DNA from 3 places in the Bacillus lumedeiriae genome. Region 3 is predicted to be linked to each of the others. Evidence: riboswitches for the same ligand, from Rfam matches in the RefSeq annotation. Region 3 holds a riboswitch; each other region holds the start of a gene.
What was found. Region 3 has a riboswitch for cobalamin ahead of QYG89_RS15895 (ABC transporter substrate-binding protein). Riboswitches for the same ligand answer to the same signal wherever they lie in the genome.
Positions count from the first base shown of each region.

Region 1 (5,003 bases), on a different contig from region 3:
TCATTTTTATCTCATCGCTCGTTAACTCATTCTTTCATAGGTGCCACGTGCTTTGCAGCAATTGCTTGGCAGTTCCAACAAAGCGTCGGGCTCGAAGGAAGTTTCCTAACGGCTACAGCTGCCTATCTAAGTCATTTAGTGGCGGATATGAAAATATGGCCGGTAAATAAAAGGGGCATTAAGTGGTTTCAGCCGTTGTTTAATAAGGAATTCTAACATTACATTGAGTGTATAGGGAATATGTGTAGTTTATCTTTTTCTATTACCTGGGCATGATAAATCAATTCAGGAATTGTTACACACTTATAACCATTTTTATCTAAGTAAGTTAATATTGTATCCAAGGCTTCTACCGTTTGGGTGCGATTACCGCCAGCATCATGAAGGAGGATAATGTCACCGGATTTTACATTTTTAGTGACATGGCTGCTAATTTTATTTGCAGATGGACGCAGCCAATCTTTAGGGTCTTGATGCCAAGACCACATGACAACTAAGTAATTTTTTTGAACGGCATTACGAATAACTGAGTCATTATATACATCACCAACTGGACGAAAAAGTGACGTCTCCTTTCCTGTAATATTTTTTATAGTTTGAGCGGTTAAGTCCAGTTCAGTTTTTAATTTTTTAGAATTAGTACTTTTATCGTAAATATGATTATATGTGTGATTGCCAACTGCATGATTCTCTTTTACAGTTCTTTTTAAAATATGGGGAAACTTATCAGCATTTTTTCCAGTGACGAAAAAGGTTGCTTTTGCATTATGCTTGGCTAAGATATCAAGGATTTGTGGAGTATACCTGGGATCTGGCCCATCATCGAAAGTGATTGCAACAAGTTTCGTTTGTGCATTCACTTCCCATACAACATGTCCGGACTTTTCAAATTTATCACGGCTGCTTGTATGGGCTTGCGTCCATACAGAAGTGGAAAAATAACTAATCAAAAGAGTACAGACAAAGAAAATAGATCTAATCAAACATAATCCCCCCCTAGATATGAGAAATAATATGAGTTAGTTTATGTATTTTAAAAAATAACAACCCCCTTTGCTTATGGTAAAAAATACATTTGTTCAATGGGAGAAGTATCCTGATTTTGTAAGGAGTCATAAGTAGATTACATTATGTGGAAAGTTCAAAAAAAGAAACCAAACTCTGCTTGCGCAAGAGGATAATCACTGCTATACTAATCCGGACACAACATTTAGTGTTTGCTTTTCATTTAAATCAATATTTAGTGTTAAATAGTAAAGAGGTGCTGTTGCAGCTTAATAGGGAATTCGGTGAAAGACCGAAGCTGTCCCCGCAACTGTAAGTGTAGACGATCGCGGCTGAACCCACTGTCTTACGACGGGAAGGAACGCGAAAGGAAGAAGCACGAGCCAGGAGACCTGCCTTTTTATAGCGTTTGATCTTCTTCGGGAGTTGGGAAGGCAGCGCGAGGAAAACGAAAATCTCTTTCATACAGACATTCTTTTTTATACATTCAGAATCAGTCTGTTCAATTTTTTATTTAAGAGTGCCTTTCTTCGCCCTGATCCCATCTTTCATTTGGAAAGATGGTTTTTTTATGGAAAAAATCACTTTCTAAACTATTTATTTGTTTAGGAGGAATAAACATGATTGAGACAGTACAGAGCATTGCGGAAGAGGTTCTTGAGGAAATTCAATCGGAATTTCCAACTATTGGACTAGCGGACTATCAGAAAAAAGTGAGAGACACGTTGCATACGAGAGAAGAGTGGACAGAAGAACAAACACAACAGCTGCTTCTCCATGCAGCGGTCGAGCGGATCACAAGCGAAGAGCCCAATTGGACATTTATAGCGGCTCGTCTGTATTTAAAACAGCTTTACAAACAAGCCGCCAAAACGCGGGGAGAAGCAGGAAGTGCGTATGGAAACTTTCTAGAGCTTATTCATTTGTTAATCAAAGATGGAGTATATGATTCGCAGTTAATCGCTGCTTATACGGAAGATGAGATCAATGAATTAGGGAAAGTGATCGATCCGGACAAAGATCAATTATTTACATACATCGGAATTGTTACGTTAAGTGAGCGGTATTTAGCTCATACGCTGAACAAACAAACGGCAGAGCTCCCACAGGAAAGATGGCTTATGATTGCGATGACTTTAATGATGAACGAACGCAGGGATCAGCGTTTACAGTACGTCAAAGAAGCGTATTGGGCACTTTCTAATTTATATATGACAACAGCTACTCCAACGCTTGCTAATGCGGGCAAGTCATACGGTCAGCTGTCCAGCTGTTTCATTGATACGGTCGACGACAGTCTGCAGGGCATTTTTGATGCGAATACAGATGCGGCAAACTTAAGCAAAAACGGTGGGGGCCTTGGCATTTATCTAGGGAAAATCCGCAGCCAGGGAAGTGATATTAAAGGGTTTAAAAATGTAAGCTCGGGTGTGATTCCTTGGATGAAGCAGCTAAATAATACAGCCGTGTCGGTTGACCAGCTCGGTCAGCGGCAAGGGGCGATCGCTGTCTACCTGGATATTTGGCATAAGGATATCTTTTCGTTCTTGGAAACTCGATTGAATAACGGAGATGAACGCCGTCGAACACATGATTTATTTACCGGTGTATCGATACCAGACATATTTATGGAAGCAGTAGACAATCGAGGAGACTGGCATTTGTTCGACCCGCATGAAGTCAGAAAAGTCATGGGTTATTCTCTTGAAGATTCATTCGATGAAAAGCAAGGAGAAGGAACGTTTAGAAAGAGATACATGGAATGTGCCTCACATCCGCAACTTAGCAAAAAAACCGTGCCGGCCATCGAGATTATGAAAGCGATCATGATTTCTCAGCTGGAAACTGGTACGCCTTACATGTTTTATCGGGATACGGTCAATCGGGCGAATCCGAATAAGCATGAAGGGATGATTTATGCAAGCAATTTATGTACAGAAATTTGCCAAAATATGAGTCCAACCGTTGTTGTAGAAGAAAAAACGGAAGATGGAAAAATCATCATTACGAAAGATCCCGGCGATTATGTGGTGTGTAATTTATCGTCCATTTCATTAGCCCGGACAGTGATGGATGGTGTACTTGAGCGATTAATTCCGATTCAAGTGAGAATGCTTGATAACGTCATTGATATTAATACGATCCCTGTTTTACAGGCGCAGCTGACGAATCAAAAATATCGGGGCATCGGGCTCGGAACATTTGGATGGCATCATATGCTCGCTTTAAAAGGATTGAGCTGGGAGTCGGAAGAAGCGGTACAGTATTGTGATGAATTATATGAACAAATTGCCTTTTTAACGATTCAGGCAAGCGCGGAGCTGGCGGAGGAAAAAGGAGAATATCCAGTCTTTCGAGGTTCGGACTGGGAGAACGGCGTGTATTTTGAACAGAGAGGATACGGAGGTTCAAAATGGCAGCAGCTGAAAGAAAAAGTAAAACAGTCTGGTATGAGAAACGGCTATTTGCTCGCGGTCGCTCCAAACTCATCTACGGCACTCATTGCCGGTTCAACAGCGGGAATTGATCCTATTTTTCGTAAAGAGTATATGGAAGAGAAGAAGAATTATAAAATACCAGTCACTGCTCCTGATTTATCAGCTCAAACGACTTGGTATTATAAGTCTGTTTATTTCATTGATCAGCATTGGAGCATTCGCCAGAATGCCAAGCGCCAGCGCCACATTGACCAAGCGGTGTCATTTAATTTATATGTGCGCAATGATATTAAAGCAAAAGCATTGCTGGAGCTGCACATCGATGCGTGGCAGTCAGGATTAAAGACAACGTATTACGTGCGGTCAACCGCGTCGGATATAGAGGAATGCGAAAGTTGCCATTCGTAAGGGGGAAAATAGGATGAAACTTGCTAAAAGAAAGATCATTGATCACAGTGCGCCTAACCGTTCAACGGCGATTATTAATGGAAGCAGCTCAAATATTTTAAACTGGGACGATGTCCGCTTTAGCTGGGCATACCCAAAATATAAAAGAATGCTGGCCAACTTTTGGACACCGTTTGAAATTAATATGACAAAAGACCGTCAGCAATTCAGTGAGCTGACACCTGATGAAAGGAATGCCTTTTTGAAAATCATCGGGCTGTTAGCTTTGCTTGACAGCATTCAAACCGACTATGCCGGCAGGGCGGCTGATTATTTAACCGATTCAAGCTTACATGCTTTAATGATTATCCTTGCCCAGCAGGAAGTCGTGCACAACCATTCCTACAGCTATGTATTATCAAGTGTGGCTGATAAGAAAACACAGGATGAAGTCTTTGACTTTTGGCGGACAGAGCCAATTCTTCAGGAACGTAATGCTTTTGTCACAAAAGGGTATGAAGCGTTTGCGAATGAACCGACTGTTGAACATTTTCTGAAGTCTATCATTTATGATGTTATACTAGAAGGCCTATTCTTTTACTCAGGGTTTGCCTTTTTCTATAATTTGGCCCGCAATCAAAAGATGATCGCGACAAGCACGATGATTAATTACATTAATCGCGATGAACAGCTTCATGTCGGATTGTTTGAAAAGATTTTTAAAGAAGTGCTGAACGAATATCCAGAGTACGATACAGAAGAGCTGCACGCGTATGGACAGGAAGCGTTTCGCCAGGCAGCCCAATTAGAAATTGAATGGGGCCGATCAATTATTGGTCATAAAATAGACGGCATTCAAATGAACGAATTGGAAAGCTATATTAAATTTATGGCAAATAAACGTGCGGAACAGCTTGGTTTTTCTGCTCCGTTTGCAGGTTACCGGACAAATCCTATGCGCTGGATCGTTGCTTATCAAGAAGTGGATCTCGGCAAAACAGATTTCTTTGAACAAAAGTCCCGAGCCTATACGAAGACGAGTGAAGCGAACGGGTTTGATGAATTGTAAATAAGATAAGCGAGAGGTTGACTCAAAAGTCCATCCCTCCACTAGCCATGTGTGGCTAGTGGAGGGACTTACACACTTTGGAGTTAACCTCTGTTTTTGTTGTT
Region 1 is NZ_JAUIYO010000019.1:18,830-23,832, forward strand. It holds gene QYG89_RS15325 (metal-dependent hydrolase) at 1-216, shown strand, start outside; gene QYG89_RS15330 (polysaccharide deacetylase family protein) at 219-983, opposite strand; cobalamin riboswitch at 1,243-1,419, shown strand; gene QYG89_RS15335 (ribonucleoside-diphosphate reductase subunit alpha) at 1,626-3,851, shown strand; gene QYG89_RS15340 (ribonucleotide-diphosphate reductase subunit beta) at 3,865-4,899, shown strand.
Region 1: linked by a shared signal. The riboswitch ahead of QYG89_RS15335 (ribonucleoside-diphosphate reductase subunit alpha) and the one ahead of QYG89_RS15895 (ABC transporter substrate-binding protein) in region 3 are both predicted to bind cobalamin.

Region 2 (5,003 bases), on a different contig from region 3:
TTCTCTCAGCATATGATCCGCCATTAGAGGGGCAAATGTTCCAAGTGCTTCTTTACTTATCTCCAGCTCCTCAATTTCCTGAAGAAAATTCATAAACAGTTTCATTTCCAGTGAGGCATCTTTATTAAACTTCTCCAATGCAGGAAAGGTAGAGAGATTAGTTCGTAAAAAACCTGTCAATTCTACTGCTTTTAAATAAAACGCCTCAAAATCCTTTGTGAATTTGTCACTTTTTTGTTTAATCTTTTTTTCAATCCGATCCATATTATCCGATATGGCTCCAGCGTGTCCAGCTGCATCTAAAAGCCAAAGTAAATGATGATGAAGCGCATGGTAAGTAGGAGGGACTTCTCCTTTTTTTAAGTAATCTAACAGCCGTAAATATTCGTCAAGCTCATTAATCATATGATTAACAAACGTTGGACCGAGATGAATTGAAATTTTCCCGACGAGATGTCTTTCTAATATAGTTAGTTTAAAAGCCTTTAATTTTTTAGCTTCCTCATCAGCTCGTCTGCTCAAAGCCGATAAATCACTCGTCTCGACTTTCTTTAATAGATGATCAAATGTTTGGATGAAGTAAGAGGATAATTCAATATCACGTTTTTCATTAGCGGCAAGTGAATCATGAATAAACCTGGCATGATCGCCTAATATTTGCAGCCAAAATTTATGTTCAAACGTTGCTGCTTCTCTGTAATTTATCATTATGTTCTCTCCCTTATTTAGATGCTTTTATTATCTTATCGGGAGAGGATGAATGTTATGATTATTTTAACATTGCAACAAAAGGCAAATACCAGGAACCCCGGTATATCATTTTAGAGGGGGCCTGGCATTTTACAATGAATTGATTTAGTTTTCTTGTAAAATAGAATACTGTTCTCGAATGACTTTTGCAGCAGCAACCATGTTTTTCAAGGAAGCGATGGTTTCATCGGTTTTTCTCGTTTTTAAGCCGCAATCCGGATTAATCCAGAACTGGCCAGGATCAAGCACTTGCAGACCTTGTTTGATAATATCGGTCATTTCTTTAATAGCAGGGATCCGAGGGCTATGAATATCATACACACCTAAGCCGATGCCTTTATCGTAGGCCTGATCATTAAAAGAAGAAACGAGTTCGCCATGGCTGCGGGACGTTTCGATAGAAATCACGTCGGCATCGAGTGCGCTAATGGCATCGATAAAATCGTGAAACTCGCAATAACACATATGTGTATGAATTTGTGTCCCGTTCTGCACAGAAGAAGTGGCGATTCGAAATGCTTTTACTGCCCAGTTTAAATAATGATCCCAGTCTGTTTTTTTCAATGGCAGCCCTTCTCGAAGTGCGGGTTCATCGACTTGAATCATGCGTATACCAGCTGACTCTAACGCTTCAACTTCTTTCCGCAGTGCCAGGGCGATTTGATTTGTTACTTCTTCTTTTGAAAGATCATCGCGGACAAACGACCAGTTTAGTATCGTTACGGGGCCGGTAAGCATCCCTTTTACGGGCTTGTCTGTCAAAGACTGGGCATAGACACTTTCTTTCACAGTTATTGGCTGAAGAAATTCTACATCTCCGTAAATGATTGGGGGTTTAACACAACGGGAGCCGTAAGATTGTACCCATGCTTTTTGCGTAAAAGCAAATCCTCCCATTTTTTCACCGAAGAACTCTACCATGTCGGTCCGTTCAAACTCCCCGTGTACAAATACATCTAGTCCGATTTGTTCCTGAAGGGCGATCCATTCTTTTATTTGTTGTTGAATGAAATCTTCATATTTTTCAGCTGACCATTCTCCTTTTCGCCATTTTTGTCTTGCTTGGCGAACTTCCGTCGTTTGTGGGAAACTGCCGATCGTTGTCGTTGGCAAGAGCGGCAAATCGAATATAGCCCGCTGTTGTTCGCGGCGTTCGTTAAATGGAAGCGGACGCTTTGTCTGTTGTTCATTGACTGTACGAGCTGCCTCTTGAATACTCGTTTTATTTCTCGCTGACGAATGGGCTAGCTGCAGGCATGCATGCTGGCTTTCTTGTATGAAATCGGCGATAGCAGTTTTTCCATTGCGAAGAGCTTTCGTTAATGTTGTCACCTCTGCTAATTTTTCATCAGCGAAAGCGAGTGCCGCATGAAGCGTTGGATCTAAAGATGTTTCCACGGCGGCAGTAACTGGTACATGAAGCAGGCTGCACGAGGGTTGAAGCCAAATTCGTTCGGCCGGAACATGGGGAAGAATGGTTTCAATGATTTCCCATTTCTTTTGTAAATCAGCGCGCCAAATGTTACGACCATCAATGATACCAACCCCTAGAATTTTATCGGCTGGAAATCCGTTGGACTGAAGTAATTCAATCGTTCTATCTTGACCATGAACAAAATCCATTCCAATACCTTGGACCGGCAGCTGAATGACTTCTTCATACCATTCTATTGAATCAAAGTATACTTGCAGCGTGATGTTTAGAGCCGGAGCGGCCTTGTTCAGTTGTTTATAAATTTCTGTTATTGTTTTCATCTCTTCTTTTGCAATAGAGGAAGCTAAAATAGGTTCATCCATTTGCACCCATTCGACGCCTTCTTGCTCCAATTCCTGCAAAACTTGGGCATATAGCGGGATGAGCTGCAAAAGAAAAGCAGGAATATCTGTCTTATGATATCCTTTGGACAATTTTAAAAAGGTATAAGGACCGATCAGAACAGGCTTCCCGTTTATATTTAACTTTTCTTTTGCTTCCCGGTAAGCGGCAAGCGGTTTGTTTTCTGTTAATGCAAGTTTTTTTCCTTCATATTCCGGTACAATATAGTGATAGTTTGTATTAAACCATTTCGTCATTTCACAAGCGACAGCTGTGTCGTTCCCTCGTGCCATCGCAAAATAGGTAGCTAGGGGAACTGGACCGCTAGTGTAAGTGAAGCGCTCTGGTACCATACCAAACATAGCTGCTGTATCTAGCACTTGGTCATAAAAGGTAAAGTCTCCAACTGGAATTTGATCAATTCCTTTGTCCTTTTGCTTTTTTAAATGTGTTAGTCTGATACTTTCCATTTCTTCGAGAAGTTGCTGTTCACTGACTTTGCCTGCCCAAAAGGATTCCAGTGCTTTTTTCCACTCGCGGTTTTCTCCGATGCGCGGATAACCTAAATTGCTGCTTACTATTGACATATTAACCTTCTCCTTTTACGTAAAATAGCTGATAAAAACAAAAAAACATTTCTAACAAATGTTAGAAATGTACGTGTATCTCCCAAAAAAGGGATAAACGGCATGCCGAAGCAAGCGCCTAATTCGCGTATATTCTAACACCTCCCTATCTGCCGTAGGTTAAACAGCGTCGTTAAAATAGGCAGGTGTCTGGCTTCAGGTTGACCGTATGGCAAACTGTCACAGTGGCGGGACCGCACCGGATTATCGTTTCACCGGTTTCCCTTTTAAGGCTTAACGATTGTTAAGCCACCTATTTCCATTGCTTTATGTATAACGGATGATTGTGTTCAAAGTTAGCATACAGAAAAATATCTGTCAACTAAGAATAATAAGAATAATCTGATAAAAATCTGTGTATAATCAATTTTCATTCTAGCGATGGTGATTACTTTGAACGTTGCTTTTTAAGAATATATTTTTTAGTGAAGGGTTTATTGTACTAGGGTTATTACACTGTCTGAAGCAGTACCTCATCATATATTCATTTCCTGTTTGTCTTAGAAATACAGATGCCAGACAGCCCCCGACTATAAGTAGAAGGGGGGTAAAAAATTATAGGCCTTTTTCACGGATTTCTGTTAATACACCGTCCCACAAATGTTTACGCATTTGCAGCGACAGTTCAGCGACTTTTAATGCGTCTTCTTTCTTTTCAGCATCATCACCGCATAAATCATGTAAAAGTCTTTCTGCAAGAGGACCGTGTTCATCTTCATCTAGCTCAATATGGCGTTTTAAATAATAGTCCAGGCGCTCATTAGAAGAGCCTTCATTTTGCAGTGCATCTACTAAGAGTTGGAACATATCAGGAATTAAGCCTTCCCGTCCGTAGAAGAAAGCAGATGCGACTTCATGAACTTTGCCTTTTAAGGATAAATCTAAATTAAAAGCGGTAAATTGCGCCGCACTTGGAGGGACGATCTCTTGTTTTAATGCATCTTCGTGATCCATTCCGTCTTTAAGCGCTTGTAAAAAGGCATGGATCGGGGCTGTATCTGCACCGCATTCTTCCATCGCATCGACATAAAGTTGAAAGTGGCTGATGTATCCCCCTTTTCCGTCTTCATCAGACTCTTCTGCAAGTACAATTTCATTAATAAATCTCGTATACGAAGGAATGTCGTAAGCCATCCAAGGAACTGAAATGGATGTAACGGATTGCTGTAGTCTTTTTAATAGACTCATAAAATCCCACACAGCAAACACATGATGTTTCATTAGTACTTTTACTCGATCGGGTGTATTTACTTCTCGGTATAGAGGGTGAGTAAGAAGTTCATCACGAATCGTTTCTAGTTTAGTAATATTCACAGTCAAGTTAATAGCCTCCTTTAATTTAATGAACGAAATGAACAGACAATCGGTGTAAATCATTTCTATCATACACAATATTTATAAAAAAACTAGTATTTGGGTTAGAATGTTGATAAATGTTCGCTTTCTGCGTAGTACGTTCTTCTTGTAGTAAAATGATTGTATATTTATTAAAGAATTGTTGTAGTTAAATGGAATTACTATATGGTATAATCAACCAAAAAACCGGGAGTGGCAGGCGTTCTTCTAGTGAATAAGCATTAAGAAGGGGAGGGCTGGAAAGGCAACCGGCAAAATTGGGGGAGTGTGGCGATGTTTGGATTAATGAAATCCAGGAATGAGAAAAAAAGCTGGCTGAAGCACCCTGAAAAGATGAATGTAATAATCAATGTACAAGATCCTTCGGTTTTGATGAAGATGGACATGATTCGTCTCTCCAAAGAAGATATGAGAATATTACAGAGGGTTCAGCCCATCGTTGCAAGCAACATGAG
Region 2 is NZ_JAUIYO010000001.1:375,300-380,302, reverse strand. It holds gene QYG89_RS02020 (DUF2935 domain-containing protein) at 1-708, opposite strand, end outside; gene metE (5-methyltetrahydropteroyltriglutamate--homocysteine S-methyltransferase) at 856-3,153, opposite strand; cobalamin riboswitch at 3,317-3,464, opposite strand; gene QYG89_RS02010 (DUF3050 domain-containing protein) at 3,748-4,506, opposite strand; partial or broken gene QYG89_RS02005 (protoglobin domain-containing protein) at 4,822-5,003, shown strand, end outside.
Region 2: linked by a shared signal. The riboswitch ahead of metE (5-methyltetrahydropteroyltriglutamate--homocysteine S-methyltransferase) and the one ahead of QYG89_RS15895 (ABC transporter substrate-binding protein) in region 3 are both predicted to bind cobalamin.

Region 3 (5,003 bases):
TGATGACTGCTTGGCTTTGTGCAAGCTTATTCACCCATTTGTCTTTCACATCATAGCCGTTCGCCTGCCAGTTGGCTCCCTGTGTATTGCTGTCACCAAAGGCCAGGATCAAACCATTTTGATGATCGATCGGCATCATCACACGCTTGACCGCTTGGAAATATCCAGCCGCTATATAGGCAGCACGATATTTGTAACGAACCGAGGTTTCTGCAGCTTCATACAATGGTCCATTCAACCATTGTGCTTGATCATATGAACGGGAAAAACCGGCTCCTTCTGCATAACTTCTTTCAAACATCGAGGACAAAGTAAGAACAATACACAACCCTAGTATTATTTTAACGAATAACCCTTTCAATCTCCTTCACCTAACCTATTAACAACGGACGTATATATTATTGAAAGTAACCGCCGAATTTTTTTCCTAATAAACTATGTATACCTTACCATAACAGCTCCTACTCCGATACCTTCTGTCGGAGCAGGCACCTTGTCGAAACTTGCAAAAGAAAAAGCATTGCACACTGTAAGCGTTTTCACATATACTATAAGTAGGTTGGATGACACGCGTGGTCATCATCGTATTTGGCGTAGGCGGGGCCGATACAAGGATAGACTTTCATACATTATTTACCGAAATCATATATAAATCATTCATGATCAAACGAGCCATCCATTCTTCTGATGAAGAGTGGATGGCTCGTTTTTCTTCAGCTTCTTCAAACATGCCTTGATTGCAGCCTATATTGGACGCAAATTCCATGCAAAAGAAAAAAGCCGCTCTAAAAGCGTCATCTTTCGTGACCTTTTAGAGCGGACTTTTTCCTATTTAAGATAAAATAATAAAAAATGGCGGTATCCCTTCTCTTACTCTTGTGATTGCTGCTGACTGGAAAGCTGTGTTTCAATCCTTTTCAAGGACTCGTGCATTTTAAAAAAGATAATAAGAAGTTCGCAATACACACGCACTAATAATGGACCGATGACCAGCGTTAACAGCCCCATGATCACACCTAATCCGCTGCCATAAGGAGAACTGATCCCCGCAGCAATCGTGCCGATTCCAGAAAGAACAGACATCACGACCCCAACCCAGAAAATAATTTTAATAATTGTTGGTGTAACCATTTTATCGAACGACAAGAATCTATCCACATTCGTCCCCTCCCCTCAAAAGTCTGCGTTCAGTACATGTTATTCTGGGATGGGACATTTATGTGGAAAAATTTTCAATAAGGTTGTCCCAAAATGGTCAGCGGCGCGCACATTTCTGTAAGTGCCGCGCATAAAACGGACATAAGTGCGCAGAAACTCGCAATATAGATGCACAAACTTGAATAAGCAGCGCACAAGTTTATATACCGCGCGCATTTCACCTATTCCCGTGCATACCATCATGATTGCCGCGCAGAACATTCAAAAGTCAGCGCACAAATCGATGGCCTCTCCTTCACAAAAGCATAATAAGAGAAAAAATTTGATTTTCTTAAAAAATGCCGGCTATAAAGTGGTATAATATTCTCTAAGTGAATAAACCGTGCAGAAAAAAGGAACTGATTGCTCAGTCAAAAAGGGAATTCGGTGTAAATCCGAAGCTGTTTCCGCAACTGTAAGTGCTGATGAAATAAGAACAATGCCACTGTTTGAAACGAACGATATCAAATGGGAAGGCTCTTAAAGTAAATGGATGCACAAGCCAGGATACCTGCCTTTTTTCTATCGTATTATGCTCTTCGGAAGTTAAGAGGATGGTACGGCAACTTTGCATCTATACATATATTTATTGATGACGACTGCCGGCCAACGTTCTTGGGTGGTTTTTTTTATGGATTTTTTACACCACGGAAAATACGAAAGGTTGTTCATAAATGTTTATAGACGGAGGAATAATCAATGAAGAAAACGTTATTATACAGCTTGATTGCTTCGCTTTTTCTTATTTTCTTAACGGCCTGCGGCAATGACTCTTCATCTACAAAAGAAACAAAGAAAGAAGAAACATCTTATACAGTTACTGATGACAGAGGGAAAGAAATCACGTTGAAAAAAGTGCCGGAAACGGTTGTTTCCTTGCAGCCAAGTAATACAGAAATTCTCTTTGCTTTAGGAGCAGGCGACAAAATTGTCGGCGCAACTGAGTATGATACCTACCCGGAAGAAGCGAAAAAGATTAAACGTGTAGGTGACACTATGACAGTCAACGCTGAAGCAGTCATTGCCTTAAATCCCGATGCTGTCATTGCTTACACAAACGGTGACGATAAAGGAATTAAACAACTGGAAGACACAGGTATTCCTGTGTTTGTCATTAGTTCTGCGCAAACATTCGAAGACGTGTATGGCAACATCGAACAAATTGCGTCAGTCATGGGTGTGAAGGAAAAAGGCGACGAACTCGTTTCTGGCATTAAAAAACAAGTCGCTAATGTGCAAGAGAAAATCGCTAGTGTAAAAGAAAAGGAAAGAGTATACTATGAAGTCAGCCCTGCTCCTGATATTTTCACAGCTGGCTCCGAAACATTCCAGCAAGAAATATTGAACAACGCTGGTGTCGAAAACGTGTTTGCTGATCAAAAGGGCTGGGTAAAGATCTCTGAAGAAGAAATTGTAAAACGCAACCCGGATACCATCTTAACACCAGGCAGCGAAGATCCAGTGAAAGAATTCAAATCCCGTGCCGGCTGGGATCAAATCAATGCGGTGAAAAACGAGAAAATCTACTCCCTCGATACCGAGATCATGTCTCGTCCAGGCCCGCGTATCGGTGAAGCCGTCGAACTGACTGCCAAAACCGTCTATCCGGATCTTTTCAAATAATCCTTTAAAAGAAATGAATAAAAAATCCTCATAATAAAAGCCAATGAACATAGCCGTCAGGTCTTGTTCATTGGCTTTTTTTGAATAGTAAAAAAGGAGCGCTCTCATTAAGCAAATTTCCCCTCTTTTTATTCAATAGGACTCTTACAGGTGAAGAGATCTACTTATTATAATTCTTGGGTTATGGCTGTTGCCGGATCGATAGAAACGTAGTAATCGTCCATATTTGTATTAACCACGAATTCATAGTTTCCCTTGCGGTCGGTTTCAACATAATAAATATCTTGAACGTATTCACGGTACTTTTCATGTCTATAGGTATTTTCGTATTGACTAATCAAATACTTTTCCGCTTCTGCAATAGTCAGATGAAACGGCTCTTCATCTGCTGACATGTAATCAGGTAATTGACTCATTTTCCATTGGCCGTTCCGCTTCACAAGCGTCCACGTCTCTGCATGGGGTTCCTCAAGGCCTTGTGGATAACGAAGTGTTACTTTAATCTTCTCACTGCTTCTCTCTAAAATATCATACGGCAGTCCACTATCATATACTTCGTCGTAAACGAGCCAGTCACAATAGATACATGTAACCTTGTAATAGGCTTCCATTCTTTCAAGCATTTTTCCTTCTGCAAAAGGAGTTAATTCCTTTTTAAATGTGGAAAAAAGAGGGCGGGTCTTTTTTAATTCATCCATACTATCTTCCCAGGAAACATTCACATACAAGTAATAATAGATAATCGAACTAGCTTTATGTTGTACTTCACTGATTAAATTAAATAGCTCTTGATCGTTGTATTCATCTACTGCCTTTGCCTGGTGCGCGCGATATAAGAACATCATCAATTCCGCGCGTGTCAGCTTTTGATCCGGGGAAAATGTGGTGGTACTCGTTCCCGATGTTACTTTATAGCGGACAAGAGCTTCAATATATGGAGCAGACCAATGAGACACTTTCACATCTTTAAATGGCAATGTAAACTGTTTTTTTCGCTCATATCCGAATGCATCAACGATTAATTTAGCCATCTGTGCCCTTGTTAAAATATCATTCGGCCGCATCGTCCGGTCTGTAAATCCCTGCAAAATCCCCCTCTCCGCAAGTGCAGCCACTTCATTATAATTCTTGTTTAACACGGTCACATCACGAAAACCTGCATGATTGGTTTCTCTCTTCAACCCAAGAATTCGTGCTGTCATCACTGCTGCTTCCATCCGAGTCACATATTTTCCAGGCCGGACTTTTCCATCCTCATCCTTTTCAAATACTCCCTTTGATGCTAGACTCCAAACCGCTTCGTATGCCCGATGTTTCGGCGACACATCATCAAACACCCTGGCTGCAGCATTCACCTTTGCTGGGGAAAATACAGTGCCTATAAAAATACAAGAAATGATAAACATCAACCACTTATTCATAATACTTCCTTTCCTTCATTTATTATAATAGTTCTATTTTATCACAGACAATAGTCTTATAGATAATCAATAAAATCAGAAAAAAAGCGGCGGCTGCCGTTTCATTATTCAATGATTCATTTGAAATAACAAAGGCAGGGAACCAAATAAATGATTCCCTGCCTTTGTTCGTTTCTAGGTATCCTAACCTTTATCTAGATCACGTTTATACCTTTTTAACAAACTCCGATTTTAACTTCATCGCTCCAAAACCGTCAATTTTGCAGTCAATGTTATGGTCGCCGTCAACTAAACGGATCCCTTTTACTTTCGTACCGATTTTGAGAACGGACGAGCTTCCTTTTACTTTCAGGTCCTTGATGACGGTAACCGTATCGCCATCATTTAAAATATTTCCATTAGCATCTTTGACGACCTTTTGCTCTTCATTCGTTTCCGCTTCGGATTCTGGATTCCATTCATACGCACATTCCGGACAAACAAGCAAGTTTCCATCTTCGTACGTGTACTCTGAATGGCATTTTGGACAACTTGGCAGATTAGCCATACTCCCGTTTCCTCCCTTCGCTATTATTCATTCTATTATAGCAAGGTTTATCTTCTATTTCCGTTTTACAACTGTATGAATTTATTGTTAATACCTTAAATACTCCCAGGAAACGTAGGCATACTTCCCATTGTAATAGATTTCTGCCCAGCCGTTTGAATATACGCCAAGTACGTACACATCGGCGTAACGCGGCAGCGAACCGATAATCTTTC
Region 3 is NZ_JAUIYO010000021.1:31,526-36,528, forward strand. It holds gene QYG89_RS15880 (SGNH/GDSL hydrolase family protein) at 1-361, opposite strand, end outside; gene QYG89_RS15885 (hypothetical protein) at 564-737, shown strand; gene QYG89_RS15890 (DUF4282 domain-containing protein) at 871-1,158, opposite strand; cobalamin riboswitch at 1,535-1,730, shown strand; gene QYG89_RS15895 (ABC transporter substrate-binding protein) at 1,897-2,820, shown strand; gene QYG89_RS15900 (S-layer homology domain-containing protein) at 2,988-4,241, opposite strand; gene QYG89_RS15905 (zinc ribbon domain-containing protein YjdM) at 4,447-4,788, opposite strand; gene QYG89_RS15910 (SH3 domain-containing protein) at 4,876-5,003, opposite strand, start outside.